Regions from separate parts of the Lysinibacillus sp. FSL H8-0500 genome, predicted to be linked through region 3. Evidence: riboswitches for the same ligand, from Rfam matches in the RefSeq annotation. Region 3 holds a riboswitch; each other region holds the start of a gene.
The links. A riboswitch is a leader RNA that binds a small molecule or an ion and turns the genes downstream of it on or off. The one in region 3 is predicted to bind cobalamin.
Positions count from the first base shown of each region.

Region 1: linked by a shared signal. The riboswitch ahead of MHB44_RS13250 (energy-coupling factor ABC transporter permease) and the one ahead of MHB44_RS11175 (hypothetical protein) in region 3 are both predicted to bind cobalamin.
Region 2: linked by a shared signal. The riboswitch ahead of MHB44_RS20280 (iron chelate uptake ABC transporter family permease subunit) and the one ahead of MHB44_RS11175 (hypothetical protein) in region 3 are both predicted to bind cobalamin.

Region 1 covers NZ_CP150292.1:2,760,919-2,764,178, forward strand. Annotated here, with positions in the region: gene cobJ (precorrin-3B C(17)-methyltransferase) at 1-3, opposite strand, end outside; gene MHB44_RS13245 ((2Fe-2S) ferredoxin domain-containing protein) at 8-379, opposite strand; cobalamin riboswitch at 521-701, opposite strand; cobalamin riboswitch at 906-1,091, shown strand; gene MHB44_RS13250 (energy-coupling factor ABC transporter permease) at 1,318-2,064, shown strand; gene MHB44_RS13255 (energy-coupling factor ABC transporter substrate-binding protein) at 2,066-2,338, shown strand; gene cbiQ (cobalt ECF transporter T component CbiQ) at 2,344-3,117, shown strand; gene MHB44_RS13265 (ATP-binding cassette domain-containing protein) at 3,114-3,260, shown strand, end outside.
Region 2 covers NZ_CP150292.1:4,238,347-4,241,606, forward strand. Annotated here, with positions in the region: gene MHB44_RS20275 (ABC transporter ATP-binding protein) at 1-546, opposite strand, end outside; gene MHB44_RS20280 (iron chelate uptake ABC transporter family permease subunit) at 552-1,598, opposite strand; cobalamin riboswitch at 1,810-2,000, opposite strand; gene MHB44_RS20285 (biotin transporter BioY) at 2,166-2,762, shown strand; gene MHB44_RS20290 (YdhK family protein) at 2,891-3,260, shown strand, end outside.
Region 3 covers NZ_CP150292.1:2,340,776-2,344,035, reverse strand. Annotated here, with positions in the region: gene metE (5-methyltetrahydropteroyltriglutamate--homocysteine S-methyltransferase) at 1-1,577, shown strand, start outside; cobalamin riboswitch at 1,723-1,916, shown strand; gene MHB44_RS11175 (hypothetical protein) at 2,052-2,381, shown strand; gene MHB44_RS11170 (hypothetical protein) at 2,368-2,493, shown strand; gene MHB44_RS11165 (hypothetical protein) at 2,530-2,682, shown strand; gene MHB44_RS11160 (DUF2089 domain-containing protein) at 2,871-3,236, shown strand; gene MHB44_RS11155 (hypothetical protein) at 3,250-3,260, shown strand, end outside.

The sequences.
Region 1 (3,260 bases), 420 kb from region 3:
CATTTTGCTACCTCTCTTTCACCTTTTCGATCCCTTTAATAGCCGTTGTTTGTGCTGTACGCTGTAATGTACCTTCACGCAATGTAAAGACATGCTCCTTGTGTAAAGATTCATGATGTAAGTCTTGTACAAGTGCTCTCGCATGCTCTGTTGATGGCACACGATACCAATTGCCCTGCGGATAGGCAATGACAACGCAAGCATCCTTACACCGTCCATTACAGCGTGTTCTTGTCGTATGTATTTCTTGATCAAGTGCCTGCCGCTGTATTTCATCTCGAATGGCTTGTGTAATATCCTCCGCATCCTTTTTCATACAGCTACTGCCGTTGCAAATAAAGAGATGTGTTTGCATCCCCTCTAAATTCCATGTTGTCATCTAATCGCTCCCTTCATTTGCTTTTTTGGAAAAGAAAAAACCTTTACTCTTCGCTTGAGAGTAAAGGTTTTATAGAAGCTTAATAAAAACGAATAAAATGCTGGTACCCGCTCTTGCTCCAACTTCTCCCTCCGAAAAGTTTGCATGCACAATCAATTAAGCAGGTTTCCTGACTTAAGCTTCATCTTACTTTCACGCCTTCCCAGTTTGCACAAGTGGCTTTGTGATTTCATCAGCTATTACAGTAGCGGGGGCTGTATTGGATTTTCACCAATTTCCCTATTATCTCGAAAATTTGAGCACTTATTGATGTTTTTATATGAAATTATTATCGTTATCCATGAATAGAAAACTGTCTCTATCATAGCTTATTATTTTAAAATTTCAATATTTCTTTAACAATTTGTGATAAATTTATCAGTTTTGGTTATCAGAATTTTCGACATTGACGCCCAATTCAAAAAAATTTTATAAAAAGTATAGCATATTTATGGAAATGCATGTTACAATTTGTCGTGAAATCTCACAATTCTATATTTTTTTCGGTGTAAAATGCTTGTTATTTTACTTAAAAGGGAAGTCGGTGTAAGTCCGACGCGGTCCCGCCACTGTAATAGGGAGTTTTATAGAAAATGCCACTGTCCAACGGATGGGAAGGCCTATAAAATAGTGAACTAGAGCCAGGAGACCTGCCGAAAAATACGTGACCGTTTCAGCCTACGAGGATAGGTGTGCAACTTAGCAGATACGCATGTTTTTGCTCTCTTAGTATGCACTTTTCCTGTAGCGGAGAAGTGCTTTTTGTATGGACGTGGCCAAATAGCCTGTTTAGCGAGCAACAGGATGCTTATGGACTCATGCGAAAGTCTAAATACGCAAAGAAGAATTTCTCCGCACGTAATATTTTTACAATTTATTCAGAATGAGGAGGAAAAATATTGAAGCTTTCTTGGTGGAAATTTAGTTATTTTTTAGTGGCATATTTAATGGTGCCAAAACAAGCTTTTGCCATGCATATCATGGAAGGTTTTTTACCAATTGAATGGGCGATTTTTTGGTGGGTTATCTCTATTCCCTTTATTGTACTAGGATTGCGCTCCATTCGAAAAACAGTCGAAGCAAACCCTGAAACAAAAATGATATTAGGTCTTTCAGGAGCCTTTGCATTTGTCCTATCTGCCTTAAAAATCCCGTCTGTTACAGGGAGCTGCTCGCATCCTACAGGTGTTGGGCTTGGTACAGTGTTATTTGGTCCATTGGCAATGAGTGTAATTGGAACGGTTGTTTTATTATTCCAATCCTTACTTTTAGCACATGGGGGCCTTACAACGTTAGGAGCAAATGCCTTTTCAATGGCGATCGTAGGTCCTTTTATCGTGTATTTTGTCTTTAAAGGGGCACAAAAAATAGGTTTGTCGTTTTCATTAGCTGTGTTCTTCGCTGCCATGCTTGGCGACTTAGGCACATATGTTGTGACTTCTGTACAGCTAGCACTTGCCTTCCCTTCTGAGGTGGGTGGCTTCGCCGCATCCTTCACAAAATTCGCAGGTATTTTTGCTTTAACACAAATTCCATTAGCCATTAGTGAGGGGATTTTAACAGTAATTGTGATGAACTTCTTGAAAAAATATAATATTAGCGAATTAAAGGCATTACGTGTTTTCTCAGCAAAGGAGGCACACTAAGATGAAACGTACTTTATTACTATTAGCCATTGTTGTCCTGTTAGCCATTATCCCCCTGTTTATTCAAAAGGGTGCAGAGTTCGGTGGTGCTGATGGTGAGGCCGAAGCAGCCATTGGCGAAATTAATAAGGATTATGAACCATGGTTTGAAAGTTTATGGGAGCCGCCTAGTGGTGAAATTGAAAGCTTACTATTTGTACTACAGGCTGCGATTGGCGCAGGCTTTATTGGCTACTTTATCGGCTATATGCGCGGCAAGCATAAAGAAGGCTAAATACGATGCTATTAATCGATAAGTATGCTTACCTTAATAAACTAGCGCACGTTCATCCACTAGAAAAAATGATCTTTTCCTTAGGACTATTGTTATTATCCCTAATTTTAAGAGATGAACAGCTTTCACTCATTACATTTTTTGTAATGAGTGCTTTTATCATTTTCGGCGCAAAAATCCCATTAAGCTATTATGTAAAACTATTGCTATTACCAGCCTTTTTTTTATTCACTAGTCTTGTATCCATTTTAATCTCAATTGCACCATCTACACATGTGCTACCTCCTCACATTTGGTCTTTCACCTTTAGCAATTGGACGATTTTTATTGGGCAGGCCAGTATGACAGCAGCACAGCAATTATTTTTTATTGTGCTTGGTAGTATCAGTTGCTTATATTTTTTAATCCTAACAACCTCAGTTCAAGGAATTTGCTATGTTTTACGACAATGGCGATTTCCAGTGTTATTAGTTGAATTAGTAGAGCTAACCTATCGTTTTATTTTTCTTTTTTTAGCTAGTATGCAAAAAATTTACCTCGCCCAGCAAGCACGTCTCGGCTATTATTCACCTATCCAATGGCTACGTTCACTATCCATGCTGATAGCAGCATTATTTGTGGAGATGTTTCAGCGGAGTCGAGCGCTTAACAATGCGATGCAGTCACGTGGTGGCGAGGCTGTCTATTGGCAGAAAGCAAGCTCTTATAACAAGAAAAATTGGCTAGGCATGGCACTTATTTTTCTACTCTTTATCGTATATGGAGGTTTTTTCGCATGACAGCCTATTATTTTGAACTTCATCATCTGTCCCATATTTACGCAGATGGCACAACAGCGCTCACAGATATTTCATTGCAAATTCCAAGGGGGAAAAAAATTGCGATCCTTGGACATAACGGTGCAGGAAAATCAACATTATTT
Region 2 (3,260 bases), 1.9 Mb from region 3:
TTGAATTAAATCCATAAGTTGAAGTTGATGTTGAACATCTAAATGGTTCGTCGGCTCATCTAATATTAGAACCTGTGCTTGTTGAGCGAGTGCTCGTGCAACCATTACGCGCTTTTTCTCGCCTCCTGAAAGAGAGCTAAAGCTTCGTTTCTCTAAATGAGATATACCCGTTTGTCTAAGAGCATCTTTAACAATTTGGAAATCTTGCTCCTGATCAAGCTCTAATAGCTTTTTATGTGGCGTTCTCCCCATACTGACTAAATCATGCACAGTAAAGTCAAATAACACAGGTGTTTCTTGACTTACAACAGCTAGGTTTTTAGCAATCGCTTTACTAGATTGCCTTAAAACATCCTGCTCATTTAATAAAATCATACCCTTTTCAGGCTTTAATAAACGATACATATTTTTCAGTAAGGTTGATTTACCACTACCGTTAGGGCCAATTAACCCAACAAATTGCTTTTCCTTTATATGAATACTGACTTCATGCAATATGCGCTGATCGTTAATGGAGAATGATACTTGCTTTGCTTCCAATGTCATGTCTATTAATCTCCTTCACCGAAAGAATAGTTATTTCGACGGAGTAGCCAAATAAAGAATGGTCCGCCACAAAAAGCTGTAATAATACCAATTGGCATTTCCTGAGGAGCAATAATAATTCGAGCCACTGCATCTGCCCAAACTAAGAAGATTCCTCCTAATAAGGCACTAATCGGGATAACGTATTTATAATTAGACCCAACAATTAATCGTACAATATGCGGAATAATTAATCCTACAAATCCAATAGAGCCGCTAACAGCCACAAGCACACCTGTTAACAGCGAGACAAGTAAGACTAGCTGTATACGAAATTGCTGAAGGTTCACCCCTAATGTTACGGCTGCCTCTTCACCTAATAATAGTAGATTTAAGTTTCGGTAATGGAGCCAAAGCAGTATAAGTACAACGAAAAGTACAATAGCAGGAACAATAATATTCGTCCATTTAGCTCCTGCTAGACTACCGAGCATCCAAAACATTACGGCCTTTAAAGCTCCCTCCTGCTTAGCCATCATTAAAATAAAATTCGAAACGGCTGTTAAAATAAAGGACACAGCCATTCCTGCCAGCAACAGACGGAAAATAGAGACTCGTCCACCAACACGTGATAAGAAAAATACAAGCACGATGGCAAGCAACGACCCTAAAAATGCAGATACAGAAAGAGCGTATATACCTAAAAATGAAAAAGCACCTAAAATAATAACAGAGGTTGCCCCCACCGCTGCGCCTGAAGAAATGCCCAAAATATAAGGATCAGCAATAGAATTTCGCACAAGCGCTTGAATAGCAGCTCCCGCAATGGCTAAGCCTGCTCCAACAATAGCCGCTAGTATGACACGCGGTACTCGTATTTGCCAAATAATAATTTCCTGTGAGCGACTCCAATCAGGCTCTATAAAGCTTTGGATAAAAGGGAGCTTTGAAAGAATAACCTTCCAAACATATAATGGTGTTACAGATACAGACCCGACCATTACAGCAAATGTCATTGAAATAATCAATACTAGAAAAAGTATTAATGAAAAAAATATAAATTTTTTATTCATCCGTTTAAACTCCTACAAATTTGATGGATGAAGCAATTAATCACACGTAGTTAAACCTGTAATAGTCGCTAACTATTTATCTCAACACCGATAAAGTTGTATCAAAATAAAAAAGGTATTCTATACAAAAATATGCATAGAAATACCCTCGATTAAACAAAGTCAGAAAATAACCAGCTATTGTCCGTAATTGCTTGCATCCTCGTGGGCATTACAGGTCTTACTAATTGGCAGGTCTCCTGGCTTCGATTCTACATCCTTATGACAGCCTTCCCATTCTTCAATAGTGGCATGAAATAGCATAGGACTCCTCGTTACAGTTGCGGGACAGCGTCGGTCTTTCACCGACTTCCCTTTTAAGTGACATAAAAAAGATGTCACACCAATAGTAGCGAATATTATAAAATGATCACGATTCTATCATACAGTTTTATAGCTGGTTAGTCTATAAGGAGCTACTATTTCACAGCCAACACTTTTGTTAACTAAATATAATTTTAGGTTGACACAAATACACTAGTTATTTACACTATCATTAATAACTTTATAAAAACTAGAGGTGAAAGCATGGCAACAGTTACAGAACACACGCATCATAAATTAAGAACCGTAGATATCGCTTATATTGGCTTATTCTCTACACTAATGATGATAGGTGCTAATATTACTTCCTTCGTACCATTTTTAGTAGTGGGTGGTGTCCCAATCACACTACAAACTTTTTTTGCTATTTTAGCAGGACTTATTCTTGGCAGTCGAAAAGGGGCGCTTGCTTGTACCGTTTATATGTGTATCGGTTTAGCAGGAGCACCTGTCTTTGCTCTCTTTAGTGGAGGCTTCAGTAAAATTTTAAGCCCTACTTTTGGATTTATTGTGTCATATATTTTAGTGGCATTTATTGCTGGTCTTATTGTAGAACGTAGCGGCACAAAGGTAAGGTACATAGTGGCTGCATTAGTAGCATTTGTTATCAATTATTTATTTGGAACAAATTGGATGTATTTTGCGTATAAAGTTTGGGCAAGTGCACCAGAAGGCTTTACTTATAAATTAGCGTGGCTGTGGATGGTTCCTCCACTACCAAAGGATATTATTTTATCTATCTTTGCAGGTATCTTCGCTCACCGATTACAAAAAACATTAAAAATCATTCCAATAAAATAACTTCATCCCTTCTTTAGTGACAGACTAAAGAAGGGCTTTTTATAATGACCTTCGATTGAAAGTTCCTGTTCATCATTTCTGCATATTTATTTGCTACAGTAAGGGCAAATAGGTAAGGAGGACATGATATGACAGTTAAAAGAAGATGGTCTATTGGGCTACTATCAGTAATAGCTTTGCTAAGTTTATCAGCTTGTACAGAGGATAAAACAAAGCCTACATCAATTTCAAATGATAATAATGAAACAGCACAACAAACAGATATAGACCATTCTACGATGAACCATTCAAATTCAGGAGAAGTGCCAGTTACGTTGAAAAATGCTGAAAATCCAAAGTTTCCAGTAGGTAGTACAGCTATTCTTACAGATGGGCATATGGAGGGTATGAAAGGTGCTGAAGCGACAATTGTTGGAGCATATGATACAACTGCTTATATCATATCCTATACGGCAACATCAGGTGGTCAGCGAGTGGAAAAACATAAGTGGGTCATTC
Region 3 (3,260 bases):
AGACTTATTTTGAAGCATTATGTGCCTATGAAACATTGATTACGCTGCCTGTTCAAGGATTTGGCCTAGACTTTGTTCATGGCTATAAAGGAAATATGGCGTCACTTCGTCAATTTGGTTTCCCGCAGGATAAAGTATTGGCAATTGGGGTTGTAAATGGCCGTGATATTTGGCGTTCAAACCTTGCAGAGGTCAACGCAACGATTCAAGCCATTGAACAGCTAAGTCATGCGGCAGAACTATGGATTCAACCATCCAGTAACCTACAGCATGTACCTATCACAACCTCTCTTGAAAATAAACTTGAGCCTGTTTTAAAGCAGGCGCTAGCCTTCGCGGATGAAAAAATCGTTGAAATTACAGGGCTAACTAAATGTAGACGAGATAAAGATGGTACCTTACAACATAATTTTTCAGAAAGTATGAAGGCGATTGAAGGTCTAAAAAATCATCCAATCCGCCAAAACAAGTTGATACAGCAAGCTGTTCAAACTGTGACAACGCAAGATTTTGAACGACACAGTGATTTTACGCAGCGCCAAGCGATTCAACAACAAGCCTTAGCATTACCGCTGTTCCCAACAACGACAATCGGTAGCTTTCCACAATCTGATGAGGTGAAAAGAAATCGTAATGCTTGGCGAAAGAAACAATTATCGAATGATGACTATGAAGCATTTATAGAGCAGGAAACAAAACGCTGGGTAACAATACAAGAGGAACTAGATATCGATGTACTTGTTCATGGTGAATTTGAGCGCACAGACATGGTCGAATATTTCGGTGAAAAGCTGACTGGCTTTGCCTTTACAGAGAAAGCATGGGTCGTGTCATATGGATCACGCTGTGTAAAGCCTCCGATCATCTATGGAGATGTTGCGTGGGCTTCACCAATTACTGTAAAGGAATCAGCCTATACTCAAAGCCTAACAAAGCGATTTGTAAAAGGCATGCTGACAGGGCCAGTAACGATATTAAATTGGTCCTTTGTGCGCGATGATTTGTCCCGTAAAGATGTTGCTTATCAAATTGCATTAGCACTTCGCAAAGAGGTGGAAGCACTAGAAAACGCAGGTATATCGATTATTCAAGTGGACGAGCCAGCGTTAAGAGAAGGTTTACCGCTTCGAAAGGAAGAATGGGGCGCTTACTTGGATTGGGCTGTCAATTCCTTCAAGCTTGCGACATCCAGTGTCAAAGATGAAACACAAATCCATACACATATGTGCTACTGCGAGTTTAATGATTTCATCGAACCGATTAGTGCATTAGATGCAGATGTGATTTCCATTGAAACATCGCGAAGCCATGGGGAACTCATTACCTCACTACAAGTGCAGCCCTATAAAAAAGGAATTGGCTTAGGTGTCTATGATATTCATAGCCCTCGTGTACCAAGCGAGGAAGAAATGCTCGCGATTATGAAAGATAGTTTACAGGTACTAGATCGTCATCAATTTTGGGTAAATCCAGATTGCGGCTTAAAAACGAGAAAAGAAACAGAAACCGTTGCAGCTTTAGCGAACATGGTTGCTGCTGCTAAAACATTGCGTCAAGCCGTACAGCAATCTACATGAAGATAACGAAATGATTTTTTAAAACTACTACATCTACTCTCCTATAACGAAGACTAGGGTAAATCCCTAGTCTTTTTATGTTATTTATTATATTCAGAAAATAAAATTGACGTGAACAAGTGAGCATGTTACGTTAATTACTAATTTCATAGCAATCATTATAAGTTTGAGTGAAATCGTCTTTCATTCAATTAAAAGGAAAATGGGTGAAAACCCCATGCTGTCCCGCAGCTGTAAATGAGGAGTTTTGTTTCAAATGCCACTGAGTGAGTACTTGGCAAGGTGAAGCAAAATGATGATTCATGAGCCAGAATGCCTGCTTGTAAGAAGATTCATTGATGATCTACGAAAGATAGGGAGATGGATGGAGACTTGCTTATCGTGAGTTTTTCTGTCCTTATTCTTTTTTAGAATAAGGTTTTTTTATGTCCTCTCTTCTTTAACAGTACTACGAATAAAGATAGGAGACAGAAAATGAGATTGACAAAGTATTTACTTCCTTTACTACTTGTGTTGACGTTCAGTTTACTTGCTGCCTGTACAAGCAAGGATGAAGAAAAGGAAAAGACCTCAGCAAACCAAACAGATGAAAAAATGATAACGATTGGCTGGCCATTAGATGTCGGTCCATTGAATCCTCATACATATTTACCGAATCAAATGACTGCCCAAGCAATGGTTTATGAATCCTTAGTGGAATATAACGATGATGGATTAGAGTGCGTAGAGTTAGAGTGGGCAATGGCTCAATGCTACCCTTCACAGCTCAGTTGGGGGACAGCAACAACGAATGAACATCGCTAGAGCTCTTGAATTAATTGTTTTAGATGAAGCTATTAGTAGCTTTGATATGGTTTTACAAAGGACGATTATAGAGCTATTACAATCACTGCAAAAAGAGCTACAGCTTGCTTAACTATTCATTTCACATGATTTACAAGCGACACGTTTTATGTCAGATCGCATCCTGGTGATGCAGTATGGTCAGCTAGTGGAGGAGATTGGGAAAGATGGAGCCTATCAACACCCCGCCTCACAAGAATTATACAATGCTATTTTGCCATCACACCCGCGAGAAAGAAAAAAGAAGGATAGACCAAATTAAACAGAAACTCCATTTTGAAAAATTCAAAATGGGGTTTTCTTTATTATTAAAGTAATGCAGAAATAAATTAATAATATCAATTATAAAATTAACTTTATTTATATTTTTATTTAAAAAATTAATTTTATTATTTACTTCTTTAAATTCTTTGTTATATAATCAACTTAACTTAAAGGAAGGAGTTCACTATGGCTTATCAAGTAATCACAAATTGCCCTGTCTGCAGTAAAACTTTGAAAATTACGAAGTTACAGTGTTCTCATTGTCACACGACGATTGAAAATGAATTTGAATTATCTAAGCTCGCATCATTATCAAACGATCAGCTTCAATTTGTGGAAGTATTTTTAACCTGTCGAGGAAACATAAAAGAGGTTGAAAAGGAACTGGGGGTTTCGTATCCAACAGTTCGGGGCAAGCTCAACGACATTATTTCATCCCTTGGCTATGCCCAAAAGAAGAAAAATGAAGTAGACGAGAAAAAAATTGTAAGCATGCTAGAAAATGGCGAAATCACAACGGATGAAGCTATAAAGCTCTTAAAAGACGAATAGGGAGGAACAGACCATGAAAGAGGA